One region of the Moraxella bovoculi genome, then DNA from elsewhere that is predicted to be linked to it. Evidence: predicted binding sites of a transcription regulator. Region 1 holds the regulator's gene; the other holds the start of a gene.
What was found. Region 1 encodes PhoB, which activates phosphate uptake and scavenging genes when phosphate is short. Its sites were predicted from a motif close to TGTCATNAANCTGTCATAA; they were not measured.
Positions count from the first base shown of each region.

Region 1 (11,920 bases):
AGCGGGTCAATTCGTTCAGCCATCACAAGAGACATTCGCGGCAGCAGCAGATGTTGATTGGTCAAACACCAAGGGCTTTAACCTAGTTCTAACCAACCAACCAAGCGACAACGCATGGCCACTGGCGTCAGCAACTTTCATCCTAGTTCACAAGAACCCAGCTAACCTAGACAACACCAAAGCCGCTCTGACTTTCTTTGATTGGGCATTTAAAGAAGGTGACGACATGGCAAAAGGTCTTGACTATGTGCCACTACCAGCGAACGTAAAAGATCTAGTTCGTAAAGAGTGGGAGCAAGTGGTTGGTCAAGATGGTAAACCACTATACGTAGTCAACTAAGCCTAAACAAGAAAAAACCATCGCTATGGTGGTTTTTTCTTTTATTTATGATTTTTCATTGAATATTGTGATGTACCTAAGCGTGATTGGAGACGCTTTTCATGGATAATGTCCTTGCCAAAAAATTAAAACGCGAGCAGCTGTACGATAAGGTATTTGTCGGCACGACTCGACTTTTCGCCACATTGGTTCTGCTTATTTTGGGTGGTATTTTGGTATCGCTCATCTACGGTGCTTGGCCCAGCATCCAAAAGTTCGGCTTTGACTTCTTAACGTCGAGCAACTGGGATGTTGTCGCTGGTGAATATGGCGCATTGGCACCGATTTATGGCACGATCTTGACATCCATCATCGCGCTGGGTATCGCCACACCTGTAAGCTTCGGTATTGCCATTTTCTTAACCGAGCTTTGCCCAAAATTCCTAAAAAAACCCCTAGGCATCTGTATTGAGCTACTGGCAGGTATTCCTTCGATTATTTATGGTATGTGGGGTCTATTCGTGTTCGCGCCGATCTTTGCAGACTATGTGCAGCCTGCACTTGCCAAGACCATCGGTCAGATTCCTGTACTTGATAAGTTCTTCTTGGGCGTACCGATGGGTATTGGTATCTTGGCAGCAGGTTTGATTTTGGCAATCATGATTATTCCATTCATCGCATCTGTCATGCGAGATGTCTTTGAGGTGACACCGCCCATGCTAAAAGAGTCTGCCTATGGATTGGGTGCAACCCGCTGGGAAGTGATCCGCAGTGTGGTACTGCCTTATACCAAGTCAGGTGTTGTCGGCGGCATCATTCTGGGTCTTGGACGTGCGCTGGGCGAGACGATGGCGGTGACATTCATCATCGGTAACACCTTCAACCTAAGCCTGGATTTGTTCGGCTCTGGCGTATCGATTACCTCAGCACTTGCCAACGAATTCGCCGAAGCGATCGACCCAATGCACGTATCATCGCTGCTGTTCTTAGGCTTGATCCTGTTCATCATTACATTCATCGTGCTGTGTATCTCAAAGCTTATGCTCATGAGAATGACCAAGAACGAAGGCCGATAAGCCAATCAAACCGTCAAATTGTAAATAAAAGGAAAAACCCATGCAAATCGAAGTCGCCAATAAACCAAAAGTTAACGTACCACGTCTAGATACACCACTGTTTCCTTCGGTGAATAAGACATCGGACAATGCCATCTACACACGCCGCCGCCTGATCAATAAAGGCTCGCTCTTATTCGCTTATGTGGCGATGGCGTTTGGCTTGTTCTGGCTTGGTTGGATTTTTTATACGCTATTTTATGAGGGTATCGCCGGACTTGGTGCGCATGTATTTAGCCTAGATACACCACCACCGGGCATGCAGGGCGGTCTGCGTAACGCCATCATCGGTAGTCTTATGATTACTGCCAGCGGTCTGCTTATCGGTACGCCGATTGGGATTTTGTGTGGTATTTATTTGGCTGAATTTGGACGTAATAGCAAGCTGGCTGCTGCCACACGCTTTATGAATGACGTGCTACTGTCCGCACCATCCATCGTGATCGGTCTATTTATCTATGGCCTCATCGTCGTGCCACAGGGTCGGTTCTCAGGTTTTGCAGGTTCTTTGGCATTATCACTGCTGGTGATTCCTGTTGTGGTGCGTACCACAGAGAACATGCTACGCCTTGTCCCGAATGCGCTTCGTGAAGCTGCCTTTGCACTAGGCACACCTAAATATAAGCTGGTCAGCATGGTTACTCTAAAAGCCGCCAAAGCAGGTGTGATGACCGGTGTGCTGCTTAGCCTTGCGCGTATCTCAGGTGAGACTGCACCGCTACTGTTCACAGCCTTGAATAACCAATTCTTCAGCACCGACATGTCATCACCGATGGCGAATTTGCCGAACGTGATTTATCAATTCGCCATGAGTCCTTATGCTGACTGGCACGCTCTGGCATGGACAGCGGCACTACTGATCGCATTGTCTGTATTGACGACGAACATCATCGCACGTGTCATGCAGTCTAAGTCACACTAATTTAAACCATTGTATTGAATTTTGAGAATAATCATGAACCTACCAACTTCTAATATCATCGCGCCATCAGTCCAAGCACCAAAGATCAGCGTGAAGGATTTTAACTTCTACTATGGCAAATTCCACGCGCTAAAGAACATCAACCTAGACATCCCTGCACATCAAGTAACAGCATTCATCGGTCCATCAGGCTGTGGTAAATCAACACTACTTCGTAGCTTCAACCGCATGTACGACCTGTATAATGAAAGCCACACCACAGGTAAGATTCTGCTTGATGGCAATGACATTCTGGGTGCTGATGTGGATGTAAACCTGCTGCGCGCCAAGGTGGGCATGGTGTTCCAAAAACCCACGCCATTCCCGATGTCAATCTATGACAATGTTGCTTTTGGGGTGAAATTATACGAAAAGCCAAGCAAAGCCGACATGGATGAGCGTGTTGAATGGGCGTTAAAAAAAGCCGCGCTATGGGCAGAAGTTAAGGACAAGTTAAAGCAGTCTGGCAACTCTCTGTCAGGTGGTCAGCAGCAGCGTCTATGCATCGCGCGTGCAGCAGCCTGCCGCCCTGAGGTACTACTGCTTGATGAGCCAACATCTGCACTAGACCCGATCTCTACAGGATTCATCGAAGAGCTGATCGGCGAGCTAAAGCATGACTATACCATCGCCATCGTCACCCATAACATGCAACAGGCGGCTCGTGTGTCTGATCAGACTGCATACATGTATCTGGGCGAGTTGATCGAGATCGGTGAGACGAACATGATGTTCACTCAGCCAAAAGTGCAGGCGACCCATGATTACATCACGGGTAAATTCGGCTAATACGCTCAAATTTTTTTGTTTCACATTTTGAGAAATTAATGGTACATTTGAGCTATTGAATGTACCATTTTTTCCAGAATTTTTTAGCATTGATATCAAGAAAAAAGGATATGTCATGCCAAGCATACTTGTCGTAGAAGATGAACTGTCTATCCAAAGACTGATTGAATTTGGTTTACAGCAGGCGGGATTTGAGGTGAATTTGGTCGAAAGTGCCGAAGATGCTAAGGCGGTCATTGATGATCGGCTTCCTGATGTGGTTCTGCTTGATTGGATGCTGCCGAAGATGTCTGGCGTGGACTTCGCCAAAGAGCTACGCATGAACGAGCGCACCAAGGATCTGCCCATCATCATGCTGACCGCGCGCGGCGAAGAGGCTGATAAGGAGCTTGGGCTTAATTTGGGTGCAGATGACTATGTTACTAAGCCATTTAGCCCACGAGAGCTGGTGGCGCGCATCAAGGCGCTACTGCGTCGCCGTGCACCGCAAAAGACAGACGACATCGTACAGGTTGGCAGATTGACCCTAAGCCCGCAGGAGCATCAAGTGAAAGTCGATGGCAAGGCGATTCATTTTGGTCCGACTGAGTTTAAACTCTTGCATTTCTTCATGACCCACACAGATCGCATCTATAGCCGCGGTGAGTTATTGGACTTGGTATGGGGCGATCATGTATTCATCGAAGAGCGTACGGTGGATGTGCACATTCGCAGGCTAAGACGCGAGCTTGAAGAGGTGGGGGTGGCACATTATATCCAAACGGTACGTGGCGTGGGTTATAGCTTTAATGACAAAGGTCAGGCCTGATGGTGCAGATGTTGGCGGTATTGGCACTTGCGCTGTTGTGCGGTGTGTTTGGCTTTTATGTGGTTGGTAATTATGCTGGGTTTATCTTTGCGATCATAGTGCTGGCAGCATGGGGCGTGTACCACAGCATTCATCTGCATCGATTGACTAAATGGCTCGACAACAGACGTCAAGCGATGCCAGAGGCGATCGGGTCGGGAGGCGGGCAGGGTGGTGTCTGGCAGGGCGTTTTTGACAAATTGTCCATCGAAGAGCGCAGCCGAACCAAGCGCAAACAACGACTAACAGATGCCATCCACCGCCTAAATCGTATGATGGCAGCCATTCCAAGCGCCGTACTCATCGTCAACGAGAAAGGCGGCATCGAATGGAAAAACGCCCGCGCTGATGAATATCTAGGGCTAAAGCCATCCAAGCTTTCATTAAAAGAACAGATTGATCATGAAGAATTTTCGTTATTTTTGGACAAAGCGATCGCACAAGGGGGGAGTGTGGACGACAAACTGACTTTGAATCAAAAAACCCTACTGATGAATTTGATTCCCATCGAGGCGAACGCCAACATGCTCATCGCGCATGATATCAGTGCCAGCGAGCAGCTCAATATCTCAAAAAATACTTTCATCGCTAACGTCTCACACGAGCTTAGAACGCCATTGACCGTCATTCAAGGCTTTCTTGAGACCTTGGCGGATAACGACCTTGATAAGCCGTTGCAGCGTGAGTTTATTGGACTGATGCAAAAAGAAAGCTCAAGAATGCTTGATTTGATCGAAGGTTTGCTTACTTTATCCCGCCTAGAGAACGACCAAAAAAGCCTAGAGCACGCCGAACCCATCAATCTATCCGAGCTGATCGAAGGCATCTGCCAAGACGCCAAAGCACTCAGCAGCAGCCATCACATCACCAGCGATATCGCGCCTGACGTGTGGGTATCAGGGGTGTACAAAGAGCTGTATAGTGTGTTTAGTAACCTTGTGTTCAATGCCATTCGCCACACTGACAACGGCACTGATGTCCATGTTCATTTGTCCGTGGGCGATGAGATTGAGTTTTTTGTGCAGGATAATGGCGAAGGGATTGATGCTGAGCATTTGGGACACTTAACCGAGCGATTCTATCGCGTGGATAAGGGCAGAAGTCGTAAGACGGGCGGTAGTGGGCTTGGGCTTGCCATTGCCAAACACGCCCTAGCACGTCATCAGGCGAGCCTAACCATTCAAAGCGAAGTGGGCGTGGGGAGCGTGTTTGGGGTAAAAATGCCAAAATCCGAGTCAGTCTAGGCGTTTGCCTGTTTCGTCTATATAAAATTCTTCGCCGTTTAGTTGCACTTTGGCTTTACCATTTTCAAAATACCCAGCATCATTATATTGAACAGGGATAACTACTTTACCTGTTTTATCAATAAAGCCCCATTTGCCGTTTTGTTTTACTTGTGCCAAGCCTTCTGAAAAATACCCAACATGGCCATATTGAACAGGGATAACCACTTTACCTGTGTTATCAATAAAACCCCATTGGCCGTTTTGGTTGACTTGTGCCAAGCCCTCTAAAAAAAACCAAGTTTCATCATATTGAACAGGGATAACCACTTTACCTGTTTTATCAATAAAGCCCCATTTGCCGTTTTGTTTTACTTGTGCCAAGCCTTCTGAAAAATACCCAACATAATCATATTGAAAAGGGATAACCACTTTACCTGTTTTGTCAATATATCCCCACTTGCCGTTTTGGTTGACTGTTGCCAAGCCTTCTAAAAAGCTCCCAACACCATCATATTGAACAGGGATAACTACTTTGCCTGTTTTATCAATAAGCCCCCATTTGCCGTTTTGTTCTACTTTTGCCAAGCCCTCTGAAAAGTCATAAGCATAATCATATTGAACAGGGATAACCACTTTACCTGTGTTATCAATAAAACCGTATTTGTCGTTTTGTTTGACTTTTGCCAAGCCTTCTAAAAAGCTCCAAGCATCATCATATTGAACAGGAACAACCACTTTACCTGTTTTATCAATAAAACCATATTTGCCGTTTCGTTTTACGGGTGCTAAGTCTTCTTTAAGGCAGTAAACTTCATCATATCCCGTTACCTGCGGTTTTTCACACGCTAAGGCAGATACTGATGATAAGGCTAGGGCGATGATAAGGGGTTTGGATAATGATTTCATAAATTTTCCCTTGGGTTGGGTGTTTGGTTTATTTTACAAAAATTCTTTGTAAGAATAAACTTTTTGACTGTTATGGATAATAAGAAACACGGCAACTAATTACCGTGTTACCGTGTTTTTTTGGGTTTATTTTAAAAACACCCCATAGCCAACATTATCCGTCAAATCTTCGCATTCATAGCCAATCTCGGTAAGTGCGTCCACGATTTGCCGACCGCTTGTGGGCGTGGCTTGTAGCCCCACCAAAATCCGCCCTTCCGCCGCTCCGTGATTGCGATAGTGGAATAAGGTTACGTTAAAATCCTGCCCCAATTTTTCAAGGAAATTTAACAACGCCCCTGGACGCTCGGGGAACATGACACGAAACAGACGTTCATCGGTCAGTCGCCCATGCCCGCCAATCAAATAGCGGATATGCGTTTTGGCAACTTCATCATCGGTTAGGTCATGAGCTTCGTATCCGCCCATATCTAGCATATCGACAATCGTGGCGCGCTCTTTTTGACCGTCTTTTAAGCCAATGCCGACAAACACCTGGGCGACATTGGGGCTGGTGGCATCTAGGCGATAGTTAAATTCGGTGATGTTTCGCCCCTGCAAACAGCGACAAAAATCCAAAAACGCCCCTGCCTGTTCGGGCAATTTTACCGTAAAAATCGCTTCTTTGTTCTCGCCAATCTCGGTGCGTTCGGCAATATAACGCAAGCGGTCAAAGTTCATATTCGCCCCTGAGACGATTGCCACGCAGTTCTTGCCAGTCAAGTCATGCTCTTTGATGTATTTTTTTAGCCCTGCCAACGCCAAAGCCCCAGACGGCTCAACGATGTGGCGGTTTTCTTCAAAGATGTCTTTCACGCTGGCACAAATTTCATCGTTATTGCACGTTATCACGTCATCGATGACCTTGCCTTGACCGTTTGATTTGGTTAGATTGGCGATGTCAAAAGGAATTTGTCCGATTTGAGCGACCGCCACCCCGTCTGCAAATAGGCTTACCTGTGGTAAGCGAGTGCGTTTGCCGTCCGCTAAGGCGACTTTTAGGCACGCCGCCCCTTCGGATTCCACCGCAATGATCTTGACGTGCGGGGCAGCTTCGCCTAAAAATGCCGACACGCCTGCCACCAAGCCACCACCGCCCACAGGCACAAAGACGTATTCCATGTCTCGCCAGTCTTGCGACAGCTCTAACGCCACCGTGCCTTGCCCTGCAATCACCAGCTCATCATCATAAGGGGCAATGTAGGTCATGCCGTCTGTCGTTGCCTTGTCTATGGCGAAGCGGTTGGCTTCATCAAAGCTGTCGCCATGCAAATGCACCGTGCCACCAAAGGCTTTAACGGCTTGCACCTTGATGTCGGGCGTGGTTTTTGGCATGACGATTAGGTTATTAAGTTTTAGGCGGTTTGCCGAGTAGGCAACCCCTTGGGCGTGGTTGCCAGCGGACGCACAGATGATGCCCTTGGCTTTTTGTTCGTCTGATAATTGGCTGATTTTATTGTATGCCCCACGCAGTTTAAAGCTAAACACAGGCTGTAAGTCTTCGCGTTTTAGGCGAATGTCGTTGTCAAAGCGTGCGGATAATTTGTCCGCCTGTTCAAGCGGGGTGCGAATGGCAACGTCATAGACGGTGGCGGTGATGATAGAACGGACGTAGTTAGATAGGGTGGTCATGAGTTTTCCTTGTCATAACGAATTTTTATAAAAATCATCAATGTAAAATCGCCCAAATCTGCATAAGCGGACTTGGGCGATGTTTTATGGGCAAGAAGTTTTGTGATTAAGCATCAAGCTGTGCCATGACGTCATCGCTAAAATTGACGTTGGTATAGACTTCTTGCACATCGTCTAAATCTTCTAGCATATCGATCATTTTTAGCACTTTTTGAGCGTCGTCGATGTTGTCGATATCAGCGGTGGTGCTTGGTGACATGGTAACTTCCATACTGTCAGCTTTTAGATCGGCTGCCAGTAAGGCATCCACCACAGCGCCGAAGTCATTAGGCTCTGTGATGACAAGCAGGCTTTCACCGTCATTCTCGATGTCGCTTGCGCCTGCTTCTAGGGCGACCTCCATGACCTTATCTTCTAATGATACATCACCAAAGACAATCTCGCCACGCTTAGAGAACAGATACGCCACTGAGCCTGATGTGCCTAGGTTGCCACCGTGTTTGCTAAACGCATGGCGAACTTCGCCCACCGTACGGTTTACGTTGTCGGTCATGGTCTCAACGATGACTGCCACACCGCCCACGCCATAGCCCTCATAGGTAATCTCTTGGACGTTGTCGCCTTCTCCGCCGCCTTGACCGCGCTCAATCGCACGCTTAATCACGTCTTTGGTCATGTTGGCGGCGTTGGCTTTTTCTAGCACGGCACGCAGGCGTGGGTTGTTGGCAGGGTCTGGGTCGCCACCTTTACTGGCAGATACGATTTCACGAATGATTTTGGTAAAGATTTTGCCTTTTGCGGCGTCTTGTTTAGCTTTACGATGTTTGATGTTTGCCCATTTACTATGACCTGCCATAGAATGCACCTTTTAAATGAAAATAATAAAATAGGTTATTATACAAGGTTTGGGCGAATTTGCCAATATTTGCTAGGGGCAATGTGTGCGATGATGCGTTTCTTGATATTCTGGCGAACTCATGTCAGGATAGCCTTGTGGTGTGCGTAGGGCCAGGATATGGCGTTGGCAATTTGGGTCGTAAGTCGGGTAGGTTTGGGGTGTTTGACGCTTATTTTCAGAAAAATCTGTCATGTTCATGCAAGCGGTCAGGACAAGGGGTAGCATTAAGATGATGATTCTCATGATGAATCAAATGTAAAAAGCCTAAAACGTATCAATCATAACAAGAATTTTGTAAAAATACTATCCCAAGCCCTAACTTTATTATAAAATACACCCATCTTTCTCTCATTCTATCTTGCATGAAAGCCCCTGTTTACAAAAAAAGCCTGCCCTTAAAAGAGAAAATCCACATCGTCATCGAAGGCACAGACACCCGAACAGGTAAGTTCTTTGATGTGGTACTGCTGATTGCTATTGCATTGTCGGTGGCGGTGGTCATGCTCGATAGTGTGTTGATTTTGCGACTGCAGTACGGTCAGCTGTTTTTTTATGCTGAATGGCTGTTTACTATTCTTTTCACCATTGAATACGCGATGCGATTGTATTCTGCGCCGAATCGCAAGCGTTATGCATTTAGCTTCTTTGGGATTATTGATTTGCTGGCATTATTACCAAGCTATCTAAGCTTGTTCTTCATGGGTACGCAGTATCTGCTTGTGGTGCGTATTCTGCGTATTTTGCGAATCTTTAGGGTGTTTAAATTACGATCATACATGCAGCAGGCGGGATTTTTGGCGGCGGCGTTTAAGACCAGTCAGCATAAGATCATCGTGTTTTTCTTGTCGTTGTTGTTGCTTGTGACGATTTTTGGTTCGGTCATGTATGTGGTTGAAGGTCCTGAGAATGGCTACACCAGTATTCCGTTGTCGATTTATTGGGCGGTTGTGAGTTTGACGACGGTGGGTTATGGTGACATCTCACCAAAAACCCCAGTCGGTCAGGCGATCGCATCGATGGTCATGATTACAGGTTATGCGATCATTGCCGTGCCGACGGGGATTTTTACCGCTGAGCTTACCCGAACCATGCGCCCACAGCTGCATCCCATCAGTTGCCCAAAATGCGGTAAATTCGGCCATGCATCCAACGCCAAGTTCTGCGACCGATGCGGGCATGATTTGCACGTCTAAATAGAGTTAACAAAATAAAAGCCAATCGCGATGGATTGGCTTTTTTTTATTGAGAAATGATTAGAATTCATAAGTGAGCGATAAGGCGTAGTTACGACCTGGCGAGGTGTATCTTTGCATACCATCGCCACTCACCATAGCATTGATATTTTTGGCACCCATAAAAGTTCTTAATGTTTCCCAACTATGGTATTTCTCATTGAAGATGTTATAAGCACCTGCCGAAACATTAAATCCATTGTTGAAGCGTTTGGTGCCATATAGATCAAATAGGGTATAGGATTTGCTGTATGGTAGGTAGTCGGAGACTGTAATAGTATTGTTTGGACCGTCAATTTTGGCATCATTTGCTTTCTTTGAACCAACATAACGTAAACGCCCATGAATATCATAGCCGTCGTCAGCAGCATGATAGTCAAAGCCGACGACACCATTTGCTGGCATATTAGCGATAAGATTTGTACCTCGACTGGTACTATCTTTGCTAATGGCATACTCGCCCATTAGTTGCAATGTGCCATTTAGTTTGGATATTTCAGAAATATCCCATGTGCCACCAATACGTCCGCCATAAGTCTTGGCAGAGTCTACATTATAATAATTAATGGTATCATAGCCAACGCCACCAAAATCTCTATTCTCAATTTTGATGTTAATAAAATCATTGTAATCTACATAGTATCCGCCTAGCTTAACGCCAAATGTATCAAACTCGCCTTTGAATTCTAATTCATGGTTTTTTGAAGTTTCGGGTTTAAGACCATGTATAAAGCCAGTCTCTTCACGTACACCCATCCCACTAAATGCACTATAAAGCTGAGTAACGGTTGGCATTAGAAATCCGGTGGAGTATTTGTAACTGGCTTTCCAATTATCATTAAACTGATACCCTAAGCCGATTTTATAAGTAACAGCATCTTCTTTGTAGGGGTGATTGTTTGTAAATGCTTGTTGGAATTTTTCTCGATAGGACTGAAAATCAGCTACTTGCGCATAACACGCAGCTAATTTAGCTGGATCGTAAAGCCATGAGCTAAAACCATAGGATTGATTACAGGTATCATTATTGCGTCCAGTATTGTTCTGTAACAATCCATAACCTGCATCTGGAAATCTGCTAAATAATGATTTTTGATAATCTGTAAATTCTGGCTTGTATTTATAATTATCATATCTTACACCAAGTTGTGCATCTAATTTGTCATTTAGTCGAACATCATCAGAGACTACAAATGAAAAAATATTACGCTCTATGTTAGGTGTATAGACAAATGTGTCATTGGCAAGACTATCAGAGCCATTGCACATCCATTTGCTACTACCTGGACAAGCGTTTTTATTTTGGGGTGTTGCCGAATGGTCCTTGTTAGTATACTGAAAGACAGTGCTAAATTTATGTGAGCCAAATTCATCAAAGTCGATTGGGAGAAAATCGGTGCTCAAACGAAACTGTTTGGTAGTGTCAGATGTTGGGCGGTGTTCTGAGGTGTAGGCATCATTTGAGTCAACCAAACCAGTAAGCCAACTTGTAAAGCGCACATCAGTATGAGCAATTCCTTTTACTTTTTGGTGAGCAAATTCAATGTTTGTTTCATCTATCAATTGGCTATATTTGGGTAGATAGCGATAATTAATACCATAACTTTCCATATTTGCTTTGTCATGAGACATGCGACGTTGGCTTTTTAATGTGCCTTTGGTGATGGCATAACTGTGGTCTTTTCGACTAAGATAATTGCCAAATATACCAAAGCGATGTTCGTCATTCACATGATAGTATATTTTAGCCAAAAGATTGTCGCTTTTATAATCGCTCGGGTCGGGTAATATCCCACTTGTTCCTACTTCATTACTAGGAAAATTGTAATCAATAGCCAATTTATCAGAATTATGTTCTTCCATGCGATGATTTTTGAGTTCATGACCTTCACGGCGAACATAATTAACCAGTCCTTCTAGGTGTTTGGTACTGGCTGCCAGACCAACAGCTGCCAT
Region 1 is NZ_CP011381.2:638,838-650,757, forward strand. Features, by position in the region: gene pstS (phosphate ABC transporter substrate-binding protein PstS) at 1-340, shown strand, start outside; gene pstC (phosphate ABC transporter permease subunit PstC) at 442-1,395, shown strand; gene pstA (phosphate ABC transporter permease PstA) at 1,436-2,356, shown strand; gene pstB (phosphate ABC transporter ATP-binding protein PstB) at 2,390-3,184, shown strand; gene phoB (phosphate regulon transcriptional regulator PhoB) at 3,300-3,992, shown strand; gene phoR (phosphate regulon sensor histidine kinase PhoR) at 3,992-5,275, shown strand; gene AAX10_RS02945 (WG repeat-containing protein) at 5,267-6,163, opposite strand; gene ilvA (threonine ammonia-lyase, biosynthetic) at 6,290-7,834, opposite strand; gene AAX10_RS02955 (YebC/PmpR family DNA-binding transcriptional regulator) at 7,941-8,690, opposite strand; gene AAX10_RS02960 (hypothetical protein) at 8,763-8,975, opposite strand; gene AAX10_RS02965 (ion transporter) at 9,095-9,925, shown strand; gene AAX10_RS02970 (TonB-dependent hemoglobin/transferrin/lactoferrin family receptor) at 9,986-11,920, opposite strand, start outside.

Region 2 (11,920 bases), 770 kb from region 1:
GTTGGACGGAGATTATTGGCTGGCGGAACGGTTTTTATTGACATTTAAGATTGTGAATAATGATGCTGATGGCAAGCCGACCAACATGGTCATCCATGAAGATGTGGCATTAAATGACATCGTTCTGCACGCTGGCAAATCGGTGCATACCATTGATTTTCAATTAAAAATTAATGGCACAGACGTCTATCGTCAGCATGCCGATGGTCTGATCGTAGCGACACCGACAGGATCGACCGCTTATTCACTCTCAGCAGGCGGGCCCATCATCCACCCGACCATTGATGCCATCTGTATTGTGCCGATGCATCCGCATACGCTGTCTAGCCGTCCTCTGGTGGTGGCAGGTAGCAGCCAAATCGCCATCAACATTCACAAAGATAATCGCACACAGCCCATGGTGGGCGCAGATGGTAAGGCATCAGCACCACTCGATAACGATCAGACACTACTCATTGCCAAGCATGATAAGACCTTACTGCTGCTGCATCCACCGAGCTATAGCTTCTATGAGGCGTGCCGCACCAAGCTAAACTGGAACCTATACACAGAAGAACTCGCCCTAAAGACCGAATGAAACACCCAAGAGATCAAAGATGAATAAAGAAGACATACTAGATAGCCTAAATCCTGAAATCGTCGCAAAGTTCCGCACCGCCATTGAGCTGGGCAAATGGGACAACGGCGTTCGTCTGACAGATGAGCAGCGCCAGACCTGCATGCAAGCGGTGATGGTTTGGGAGCATGAACACCTACCGGTTGAAGAGCGTACAGGCTATATCCAGAAGCCAAAAGACGATAAAGGCAACACCGTCGGCGAAGAGTGTGATGTGGAGCATGAGCATCATTATCCCAACGCTGAGCGACCTGTGAATTTTAAGAACTAGAAGGTTTTACCTGCTAAGACCAAAAATAAACCCCTGTTTATAAAGATGAAAGCAGGGGTTTATTTTTTGGTTGCGGGGTTTTATCAACCTATTGAACTATTGCTAAAATGTAAAGTTTTGTGTAATATAAAAATTTATATTTTGAGGGAGTGAAACATGAAAAAAGTTCTTATGGCTTGACTTGCTATGATGTTAATTGGCTGCAGTCAAGATGCAGTAAAAAATCCAGCAGAAACAGCAGCCAAAGAAATTACACAAACCCCTGTTAAAGAAACAGGTATTCGCACATTGGTAATTAACGAAATTAGTGAAATTAATGCTAATGCTGAGCAGATTAAAGCTGAGATTAGTGCGGAAGAAAGAGCATTGATTGAAGAATATTTTACCAGAGCGGAAACATTAAGGTTGCTCAATGGTGATAAATCCATGTTTGGCGTGCCCTTAGGCGAAGCAATTGAGAAAACCAAAGAACACTTTGAAAATAAATCTATTATGGATGAAAAAATCACTGCATTTAATGATCTATATAAAGTGGAGCTTGTAGGCTTTGAAAAAAATACTAAGTATTCAGATAAAGGCATGGATTTAAAAATCAAATTTACTAATAATTCTGATAAAGTGGTCTCTGCGATTGATGGTTGGGTGGAGCTAGAGGTGGAAGGTATTGATAAATCCGATTCTTTTCATATAGGAACTTATAAATTTGAGAAACCTTTGGCAAAGAATGAGGATGCTGAGATAACCCACTGGACTAAACCCACTACTTTAGCTACCATCAAGATTGGACAAGGAAATGCGATCGCAAAAATGTTCTTCAAGGATATTACTGTGCTTTTTGATGATGGTACAACTGATAAGATAGAAAAGATGTATTAAAATAAAAAAACCACCCTTTAAGAGGGTGGTTTTTTTATTCTTGATATGCTTTTTAATATTTGGTGTATGGGTTCAATCCCAACAATATCCAATCATACCAACACCCGCCACACCACAAACCCAATCGCCAATACATGAAAAATCACCCCCACCCACCAAATCGGCAGGGTCAGCCCAATCGCGATAAATCCTAAAAATCCACCCAAGGCAATCCAGTCATGGCGTTTTTGATTCAGGAAATCAGCGCGCAGCGCTTGGATCTCACGCAGTTCTTTGTCTTGTCTTGCGCCCAGTGTCGCCATGGACTGCACGCCTTGCGTGATGAGCTTAGGCAGTTCGGTGGCGCAGAGCAGTAACTCGGGGCTTTTTTCTTTGATGTCGTTTAGATTTTTGACGGGGTCTAATTGGTCTCTTACCCACGCGGTTAAGATTGGCTTTGCCAGAGACCAGATGTCAAGCGCAGGATACAACTCACGCCCAAGCCCTTCGACATGAACCAAGGTCTTAAGCAGTAGCATCAGCTGCGGTGGTATGCTCATCTGATGACGGCGCGCGATGTTTAATATCTCAAATAAGATGCCAGCAAAGTCAAGCTCGCTCATGGGTTTGGACACCATGGGGCTGACCGTACGCGCCATATCACGGATAAGTGCGTGCTTGTCAGCAGAAGGCGGTATCCAGCCTGCTTGAGAGATGATATCTACTAGGGCGGTGTAGTTGCCATTCATGACTGACAGCAGCATGCGCGCGACGACCAGCTGATCCTCGCGTGACAGCTCGCCCATGATTGCACAGTCCAACCCCAGGTAGCGCGGATTGGCGACGGCTTCACCATTGGGTAGGGTTTCGACAAAGATATTGCCAGGGTGCATGTCCGCGTGGAAGAAGTTATCGCGAAACACCTGTGTGAAGAATATCGTCAAGCCATTCTTGGCAAGTAACGAGCGATCATAGCCTAGGGCATCAAATTTCTCTGTCTGAGAAATTGGCACGCCAAAAATTCGCTCCGAGACCATGACCGATTTATTCGCCATGTACACTTCTGGTACATAGATTAGCGATGAGCCTGTGAAGTTATTACGCATGCGAGTGGCGTTGGCAGATTCTAGGGTGAGATCCAGCTCATTTAGCATGATCTGTCGGTAGTCTTCTACCACGCTGACGATATGCACGGCACGCGCAGACTCCAATCGAGCAGACAGCCAATTTGCCATTTCGCGCAGCAGCTCGAAGTCTTGAATGATGACAGGCTTGATGTCAGGGCGAACGACCTTTACGACCACTTCACGACCGTCGTGGAGGCTGGCGGTGTGTACTTGAGCGATACTGGCGGCGGCGAGTGGCTTATTATCAAACCGAGCGAACAGCTCATCGACAGGCTTGCCAAGACCTGTCTTGGGGTTTTGGATTTCGGATTTTAGGATGTCCACATCGAAGGGTGCGACTTTATCCTGTAATAGTGATAACTGCGCGATGATGTTTGGCGGCAGTAGGTCGGATCGTGTGGAGAGCAGCTGCCCTAATTTTAAGAAAAGCGTACCCATCTCTTCAAAGGCGAGCTTGACGCCCATGGGGTGATGCGATTTGCCTAGGCTTGCAGGATGCAGGCGAATCAGACGTGCCAATGGCGCAAGCTCTGGCATGTCACCGACGGGCAGATGCGTGTCTAGGCGATATTTAGCAGCGATGCGATATAGCGAAAGTAGGCGTTTACGATGAGAGATGAGCATGGTTATGGTTGGTTTTGTAGGGCGGTTAGGCGAGCTTGTTCGCGTTCGATGTCACTTTGCAGGCGCAGCAGTTCTTGCTTTTTTTGGCTGATGGCATCGTCCAGCGCGCTGTCCTGAGCTGGGGTGATTGCACCTGTGATGATGGACTTTAGAGAGTCGAGCACTGGCGAGACAATCGGGGATATCTCTTGGGTGAGCATGTAGGCATAGCTTGCACCGCTTTTGCCGATTAGGTTTTCTAATTGGGCGAATGCATCGGGGCTAAAATCATCGCTTAGGGCTTTGATTTGCATGAGCACCTTATGATCGCCCTTAATGGGGAGGTTGCCCGATGGGTTTTGCATGAGTGCCAGTAGCTCTCTTGGACTGGTAGCATGTAGCGTGCAGTCAGGTTCTGTGATGATACCGTCTTGGGGTTCAAAGAGGCTTTGGCTGACAGGCTCAAACCTCACATGATCATCACAAAACAGCACATCAACGGACAGCGATGGATTGGCAATGATCACGCGAAACGTCTTGCCAGACAGACCATTAAGATGTGAAATGGCGATGGGATCCGTGCCAAGCACGCCATTGATGATGTGCTCAACAATCCCAAGAGTAAGCACGCTAATCATCAGCGTGCCTTAAACCCACGATGCACCGCCACGATGCCGCCAGTTAGGTTGTGGTAGTCGCAGTTTACAAATCCTGCTTTTTCCATCATGTCTTTTAAGGTGGCTTGGTCGGGGTGCATACGGATGGACTCTGCCAGATATTGATAGCTTTGAGCATCGCCGGCGACGATCTTTCCCATCACAGGCAGGGCGGTGAATGAATAAAGATCGTAAGCCTTTGATAGTGGCTCAAAAACAGGTTTACTAAATTCAAGCACAAGCAGTCGTCCACCTGGTTTTAGGACGCGGTGCATCGCTTCAAGGGCTTTTTGTTTGTCGGTGACGTTACGCAGACCGAAGCTGATGGTCACCAAATCAAATGAATTGTCCTCGAAAGGCTCTAGCGTCTCAGCATTCGCCAAAACGAAATCAACGTTATTGCAACCTGCATTAATCAGGCGAGTACGACCAACCTCAAGCATCGCTTCGTTGATGTCAGACAGCACCACGCGACCTGAGCGACTCACTTCACGGCTAAACACTTTGGCAAGATCGCCTGTACCGCCCGCGATGTCGAGCACGCGCTGACCTGAACGCACGCCAGTTAGGCTGATGGCATAACGCTTCCATAGTCTGTGAATACCAAAGCTCATGAGGTCATTCATGATGTCGTATTTTGAGGCGACAGAGGTGAAGACCTCGGCGACTTTACTTTGCTTTTCTCGGGCATCCACGGTCTGATAACCAAAATGCGTCGTCTCGCCCACGTTCTCAGAATAAGCGCGCTGCATCGGATTGTTCGCATTGGCAGGGCTTTGCATTGCTGACTGTCCTTGTGGCGTGCCAGTAGGCAAAATATTAGGATTGGTAAATTCGTTTGACTTGTTATCTTGGCTCATGGCTTGTTCCAATTTTTATGAATAAATATGACTAAAAAATCCCTATCATAATACTATAAATAGGGATTTTTTCATACCATAAATTGCCATTTTAGATGGATGATTTTACACGCAGGTTAATAAACTTTGCCATCTTGATGAATTCGCTCAATCGTGGCCAACTCATTTTGGGTAAATGATACGGTGAAATCATCAATCTTTTTTATGCTTTTGATGGCGATCAGTCCATCATGAATGAAGTCATACAAAGGCTGATAGCCGTGATGATAGGCGGTGGATTTCGCCAAAGAAAACGCTTTTTGTAATAAAAATGAATTAAATTGCTTGTATGATAGCTCGCACACCTCTTTGATGGCGTGAATCTGTGCGATGCGTGCGTCTTTTGCATTAACGGCTTGATAGACTTCAACCATCAGCGCATCGGTAATGCCGTCTTGATGGAATGATTGTAGATATGTATCATTTCGTTGGATGGCTTTGGCAAGTACAAGATCAAGCTCCACCGCCAGAACCGCTGCCTTTACACCTAGGATGCCTGTGGCGAGTGTGTTTTGTGGAATGAGCTTTTCTAGGCGGCCCGAGCCATTTAGGGCGTTATTGCCCGCGGTGAGAAGCTGCTTGGCAAGTATGTCAAAATCCTTATCGCTATAGATGCGATCGATCAGATAATGAGCAAGTGGCGCAGTTTTATTGTTATCAAACAGTGGTTTATTGGTTCGATGAATGCGTGATTTTTGCCATGTCTGAACTTCATTTACAATGTGTTTAAGATTGGCATCACTGTGGTGTGGTAGGGCTTGATAGCCATTTAGGGTATCGACCAAAGATTGAATGTGCGACATGTACTCACCGATAAAAGCGTCTATAATTTTAAGCCTATGTTGGGGTGGTATATCAAAATTCAATCGTAATACTACTCCGGATAAAAACGCAAAATGATAACATCTGACACGAATATGACAAAATTTAGCCAAATTGGCGATGATATGTTAAAATTGTCATAAAACTGTCATATTTGATTCTTACAATATCGCATTCGTGTTTTTCGGGCAGTTTTAAACTAACAATCAAATCGTCTTGGCGGATTTATGGTAAATTCAGCGAAACAAAGCACACCCATGCTGGCAAATGTTTTCTTTGCGGTATTGCTTGCAGGGATGTGCGTTTATTTTGTGATGTGGGGGTTGGAGTATACCTTGCATCAACAAGTGCTGCTATTTATGGTAGCAAGCTTTTTTGGTATTTTCATGGCGTTTAACATCGGCGGTAATGATGTGGCGAACTCGTTCGGTACGTCTGTCGGTGCAGGCACATTGACCGTCACCCAAGCACTTGCGGTGGCGGCTATTTTTGAGGTGTCGGGTGCGGTACTGGCTGGTGCTGCGGTAACTGACACCATCCGAAGTGGTATCGTGGACATCGGCAAGCTGGGCGTATCGCCAAATCAGTTCATCTATCTGATGCTGTCGGCGCTTGCGGCGGCTGCTTTTTGGTTGCTTTTCGCCACCAAAAAGGGCTTGCCAGTATCGACCACACACGCCATCATTGGAGGCATCGTTGGTTCATCCATCGTGCTTGGTATTAGCTTCGGTGGTTCAGAGCTTGCGTTCTCAACCGTTAAATGGTCAAAAATCGGCGAAATCGCCATTTCTTGGGTAGTGTCACCTGTGCTTGGCGGTCTGCTGTCTTATATCCTATATGGTCTTATCAAGCGTAATATCTTGGCGTATAACGACAAAGTAGAAGTGCGTGTCAAGTCATTAAAAGCTCGCAAAAAAGCCCTAAAACGCGAACAAAAAGAGCATTTTGAGGCGTTAAATGATGGCGAGAAGCTGCCTTATACCACCGCGCTGCTGCGTGACCAAGAAGCTTTCAACGAAGGCGAATGTCAGCGTGATGAGCTTGAGACGGAATATTATCGCTCACTACACGACATTGAGAACGAGCGCAGTAATCTAGACACCCTTAAAGCCCTAAAAACTTGGGTGCCATTAATCGCGGCGCTTGGCGCGGTCATCATGACAGCGATGGTGGTATTCAAGGGTCTAAAGAACACGGGTCTAAACCTATCAACGCTGCACGCAAGCCTTGTGATGGGCATGATTGGTGCGATGGTGTGGCTAACTGCCTTCATCTATACCAAGACCATTCGCGGCAAGCATAAAGAAGACCTAGGCAAGGCGACATTCATCATGTTCAGCTGGATGCAGGTATTTACCGCGTGTGCTTTTGCTTTCTCGCATGGTTCGAACGACATCGCGAACGCGGTCGGTCCTTTCGTTGCCATCCTAGATGTCATCAAAGAAAACGCCATCGCAGCCAAGGCATCAGTTCCTGCGCCTGTCATGCTGACCTTTGGTGTCTCGCTTATCGTAGGTCTGTGGTTCATCGGTAAAGAAGTCATTCAGACTGTCGGCACGAATCTAACCGAGATGCATCCTGCATCAGGCTTTGCTGCAGAGCTAGCAGCAGCAGCGGTCGTGATGGGTGCATCTAGCTTGGGTATTCCTGTATCTAGTACGCACATTCTGGTGGGTGCGGTATTGGGTATTGGTATTGTTAATAAGAACACCAACTGGAAGCTCATGAAGCCGATCGGACTTGCTTGGGTCATCACATTGCCAGCGGCGGCATGTATTAGTGCGCTGTTCTTTGTGGTGCTGTCTAATGTGATGTAAGTACACATCAGCCTTCAAGCGACTTGTTATGATGATCATGGCAGGTCGTTTTTTATTACAAAGCCATCAACCAAAGCAAATTAAAAATAAAAATGATCTGCGCATGATTGTATAAATTTGATATACTTATGCCAAATTTATCGATTTGTATGATAGCTAACGGAGTGATCATGAGTGACCATATCGAACCGACATTAGAGCAGCGCCGTATTATCTATCAGGCGCGCCGCGGTCTAAAAGAACTTGATTATTATATTGACCCTTATGTCAAAGAGCATTATCTAAGCGCGTCTGACGATGAGCAGGCGGCATTTGTGCGTTTATTGGAGCATGAGGATCCTGATTTGTTGTTGTTTTTCTTGGGTCAAGAACGTCCTGATGATGAGGGTGTGGCGCGTCTGATTGAGCGCATGAAACAGCTAAAATATGCTAACTAAAACTCCCAATTTCTCCAAAAACATCCTGAACTTAGACATCGTAATCCATCAAAGCTGCCTAAGATTTATCCCTTGGGCGGCATTTGTGATTGCAGTGATGCTCATCTCTTGGCAGACGTTATTAGCGTGGCAATGTGTACTGTTATTTGCCATTACCAGTGTGTTCTCGTGGATTTATGTAGGGCGTATTAAGATCGTATGGATGGGCTGTACGCATACTGATGGCCCGTGGCAGCTTAGTGTTGGCCGAGGTATCGGGCGAGGTGTAAGGCGACAGCTATGGCAGGCATATCTACTATCCAGTCAGCGAGCGATCGGTATGAATGGGGCGGTGGTATTAAAATTCTATGTGATTGAGCCTAGAAAGCGATACTTTGAGGTGATGATTCATCGACGTGATGTGGCGGATGCTGATTATCGTAAGCTATTGGGTCTTTGTACTTTATCATCTAAGCTGATGACAAATTAATAATAAGTGCATAAAAAATTACACAACAACCACACTCTTATGATTTGATTTTGATAAGATGATGGTGAGTTTCTCGGCAAGTTAAACAGTGCTTGTCGTTTCACATTACAATAATGTATCAAGATTTAATCACTAAGGATAATTCATGAGCTTACTTCAATCTATCGTAACCCAAGCCGTTCAAAATGCCTTACAAGGCGACCAAAGATCACAGCAGCAAGGCGGTCTAGGCGGTCTATTGGGTGGACTAGCTGACAGTCAAAACTCTAACGCAGGTCTTGGCGGTGTTCTAGGTCAAGTTCTAGGCAGTCAAGGCAGTTCACAAGCTGGGCTTGGTGGGCTGCTAAGGGATGTATTGGGTGGTGGCGCACAAAGCCGTCAAGCTAGCCCAACCGATCTTGGTGACATCCTAGGCGGTGTTCTAGGCAGCCAATCACAAGCACAAAGCCGTCAAGGTGGATTTAACAAATCAACATTGCTACTGGCTTTATTGCCTGTCGTGCTTGCCTACATCCAAAAAAATGGCGGTCTGTCAGGCGTCCTTGCCAAATTCCAAGGCAACGGTCTAGGCAACAAAGCTCAGTCTTGGACGAGCATTGATGTAGACAATGACGGTATCGATGCCGATGATGTGGCTCGCCTGTTCGGCAGTCAAGAGATTAACGAAGTTGCCCAAAAGACAGGCGCAAGCGAACTGGAAGTGCGCCAAGGCATTGCAGGATTGCTACCACAGATTATGAACGACCTTACGCCACACGGCAGTGTCGAGGCTGACGAGAGTGAGGCAAATGCTGAGATCGATCAGATTCTATCACAGCTTCGTGGTAAGTTCTAATCAGTATTCTTTAATCATTATTCATAAAGCCATCTATCATAGATGGCTTTATTTTTTATCTAATATCTCAATTTTCATTATATTCATGGTGATTTTCTGTGGTTATATCATAAATCTTTGACAAAAAACTGCTCAATAATCGTTCTAGCTTGTGATTCATTTGCTATGGGAGAGTGGTGGAAAGTTGGCTTTGTGATGCGTGAGGTTAATTTGGTGGTCTGGATTGCCGTGGCATTGGTATGGTGGAAAGTACTGGGCTATTACTAATCCAAATCTTTGCGCAATTCCTCCAAAAAAAACGGTTCAGCTTTGAACCGTTTTTTGTTATGATGATTTTTTTTGTATATATAAGGGTGACCTATGGCGAATTTGGCGTTATTTGATTTGGACATGACGATGCTGAATGTGGACAGTGACCACAGTTGGGGGCAGTTCATCGTGGAGCATGGTTTGGTGGATGCAGGCGTGTATGCTAATGCTAACGATAAATTTTACCAAGATTACATCAATGGCACGCTTGATGCGGTGGAATATAATGAGTTTGTGGCGGATTTTTTGAGCACGCAAAGCATGGATGAACTACAAGCATATCGCCAGGAATATCTGGACACTTGGATCATTCCGAATATGCGCCCAAAGGCACTTGAACAAATCAAACACCATAAGAATCAAGGGGATACCGTGGTAGTCATCAGCGCGACCAATGACTTTGTGGTAAAACCAATCGCCAGTCTATTCGGGGTGGATGATGCGCACACGATGGCTACAGCACTTGAGATTAAGGACAATAGCTACACGGGGAAGGTTGCGGGCCGTCCTAATTTCAAGGAAGGCAAACTGTACCATCTAGGCGAATTTATTAAGCGTTGCCAAGACAATAATATCGCCTTTGACAAGACCATCGCCTATTCTGATTCAAAAAATGACCTGCCGCTACTCAACTTTGCTGATGAAGCGGTGTGCGTCACCCCTGATGACATCCTAAGACGAGAGGCTCATGCGAGAGGGTGGCGCATTGAGGATTGGTCGCTTTAATGAGTTTGTAGCTGTTTGATGCTATTCAAACAAATCAAGCTGTTCAACGCCATCAATACTCTCAAGATTTGAAAAAGTAACACCAACCAAGCGTACAGGCAGGTGCTTTGGGGTGTTATGATACAGTTCATGCAGCCAAGGCAGAACGGCATCTGGACTCTTGAAGGGTGACTTCACCGAGTGGCTGCGCGTAATCTGACTAAAATCACTGTATTTTAGTTTTAAAGTGACCGTGTGGGCGCGCATTTGGCGCTGGATCAGATCCTGCCAAGCTTCTAGATTCTGCTCATGGATTCTACCAAGGATGAATTCGTCATTGGCGGAGTTCTCGGTAAAGGTAATCTCAGTGCCAATGGACTTGCGCACGCGTTCTGGCTTGACTTCACGTTCATCGTGTCCGTGAGCGATGTTGTGATAGAACCGGCCGCGCTTATTCCCAAACACTTCCACCAGTCGGTATAGGGGCATGTTTTTTAGGTCTTGACCTGTAAATACGCCCAGCTCGTGCAGTCTTTTGGCGCTGGCTTTGCCAATGCCGTGGAAGCGCTCAATAGGTAGCTTGCTGATAAAATCATCCGCCATGTCAGGCGTGATGACGGCGATGCCATTGGGCTTGTTGATGTCGGAGGCGATTTTGGCAAGCATCTTATTAAATGACACACCGGCTGATGAGGTTAGCCCCGTTTGTTTATAAATCTCAGCGCGTAGCCAGTTCGCCATCAGTGTCGCCGAGCCGTTGCAGTGAAGCTTAACTGTAACATCTAGATAAGCTTCATCGAGTGATAAGGGTTCGACCATGTCAGTAAGCTTTAGCATGATGGTTTTGACTTGGCTGCTGACGGCGCGGTATACTTCAAACCGTGGGCGGACGAAGATAGCTTGCGGGCAGCGTTTTTGAGCTTCGTAGCAACTCATCGCTGAACGCACGCCAAAGACTCGAGCCTCGTAACTGGCTGCTGCCACCACACCACGACCTTTAGGATCTCCGCCGACAACCAGAGGCTTGCCGCGATATTCTAGATGGTCACGTTGCTCGACACTGGCGAAGAATGCGTCCATGTCTAGGTGGATGATTTTACGCATGGGCTTAGCTATCGAGACAGTGCCCAAATCGTCTGCAGGGCAGATAACGCTACCACAGGCGCGGTCTCAGTGCGCAGAACGCGTTCACCGATTGTCCAAGCGTGAAAGCCGTGACCGATGGCAAGATCGATTTCATCTTGACTAAGCCCGCCCTCAGGTCCGACGAGTAGGGCGATGTCTTGGGATAGGTTAGTTGGCTGGTAGTCGCCATCACTGACCGCCATGATGAGCTTTAAAATTGAGGTGCATTGAGGGACCCAGTCACGTACGTCAATGGGCGGTAGAACCTGCGGGACGATATTTAGACCGCACTGTTCACAAGCAGCAACAGCAACGGCCTGCCAATGAGTGAGTTTTTTCTTATCACGTTCGTATTTTAGGTGCTCTTGGCAGTG
Region 2 is NZ_CP011381.2:1,406,014-1,417,933, reverse strand. Features, by position in the region: gene AAX10_RS06465 (NAD(+) kinase) at 1-577, shown strand, start outside; gene AAX10_RS06460 (YeaC family protein) at 597-887, shown strand; gene AAX10_RS06455 (hypothetical protein) at 1,074-1,763, shown strand; gene AAX10_RS06450 (ABC1 kinase family protein) at 1,856-3,493, opposite strand; gene AAX10_RS06445 (SCP2 sterol-binding domain-containing protein) at 3,496-4,110, opposite strand; gene ubiE (bifunctional demethylmenaquinone methyltransferase/2-methoxy-6-polyprenyl-1,4-benzoquinol methylase UbiE) at 4,110-4,988, opposite strand; gene AAX10_RS06435 (FFLEELY motif protein) at 5,105-5,830, opposite strand; gene AAX10_RS06430 (inorganic phosphate transporter) at 6,077-7,666, shown strand; gene AAX10_RS06425 (FAD assembly factor SdhE) at 7,837-8,103, shown strand; gene AAX10_RS06420 (hypothetical protein) at 8,093-8,572, shown strand; gene AAX10_RS06415 (YidB family protein) at 8,718-9,407, shown strand; gene AAX10_RS06405 (HAD family hydrolase) at 9,768-10,442, shown strand; gene dinB (DNA polymerase IV) at 10,464-11,525, opposite strand; gene AAX10_RS06395 (16S rRNA (uracil(1498)-N(3))-methyltransferase) at 11,534-11,920, opposite strand, start outside.
Region 2: AAX10_RS06430 (inorganic phosphate transporter) is a predicted target of PhoB. The motif match lies at 5,985-6,003, and genes of this name have one in related genera.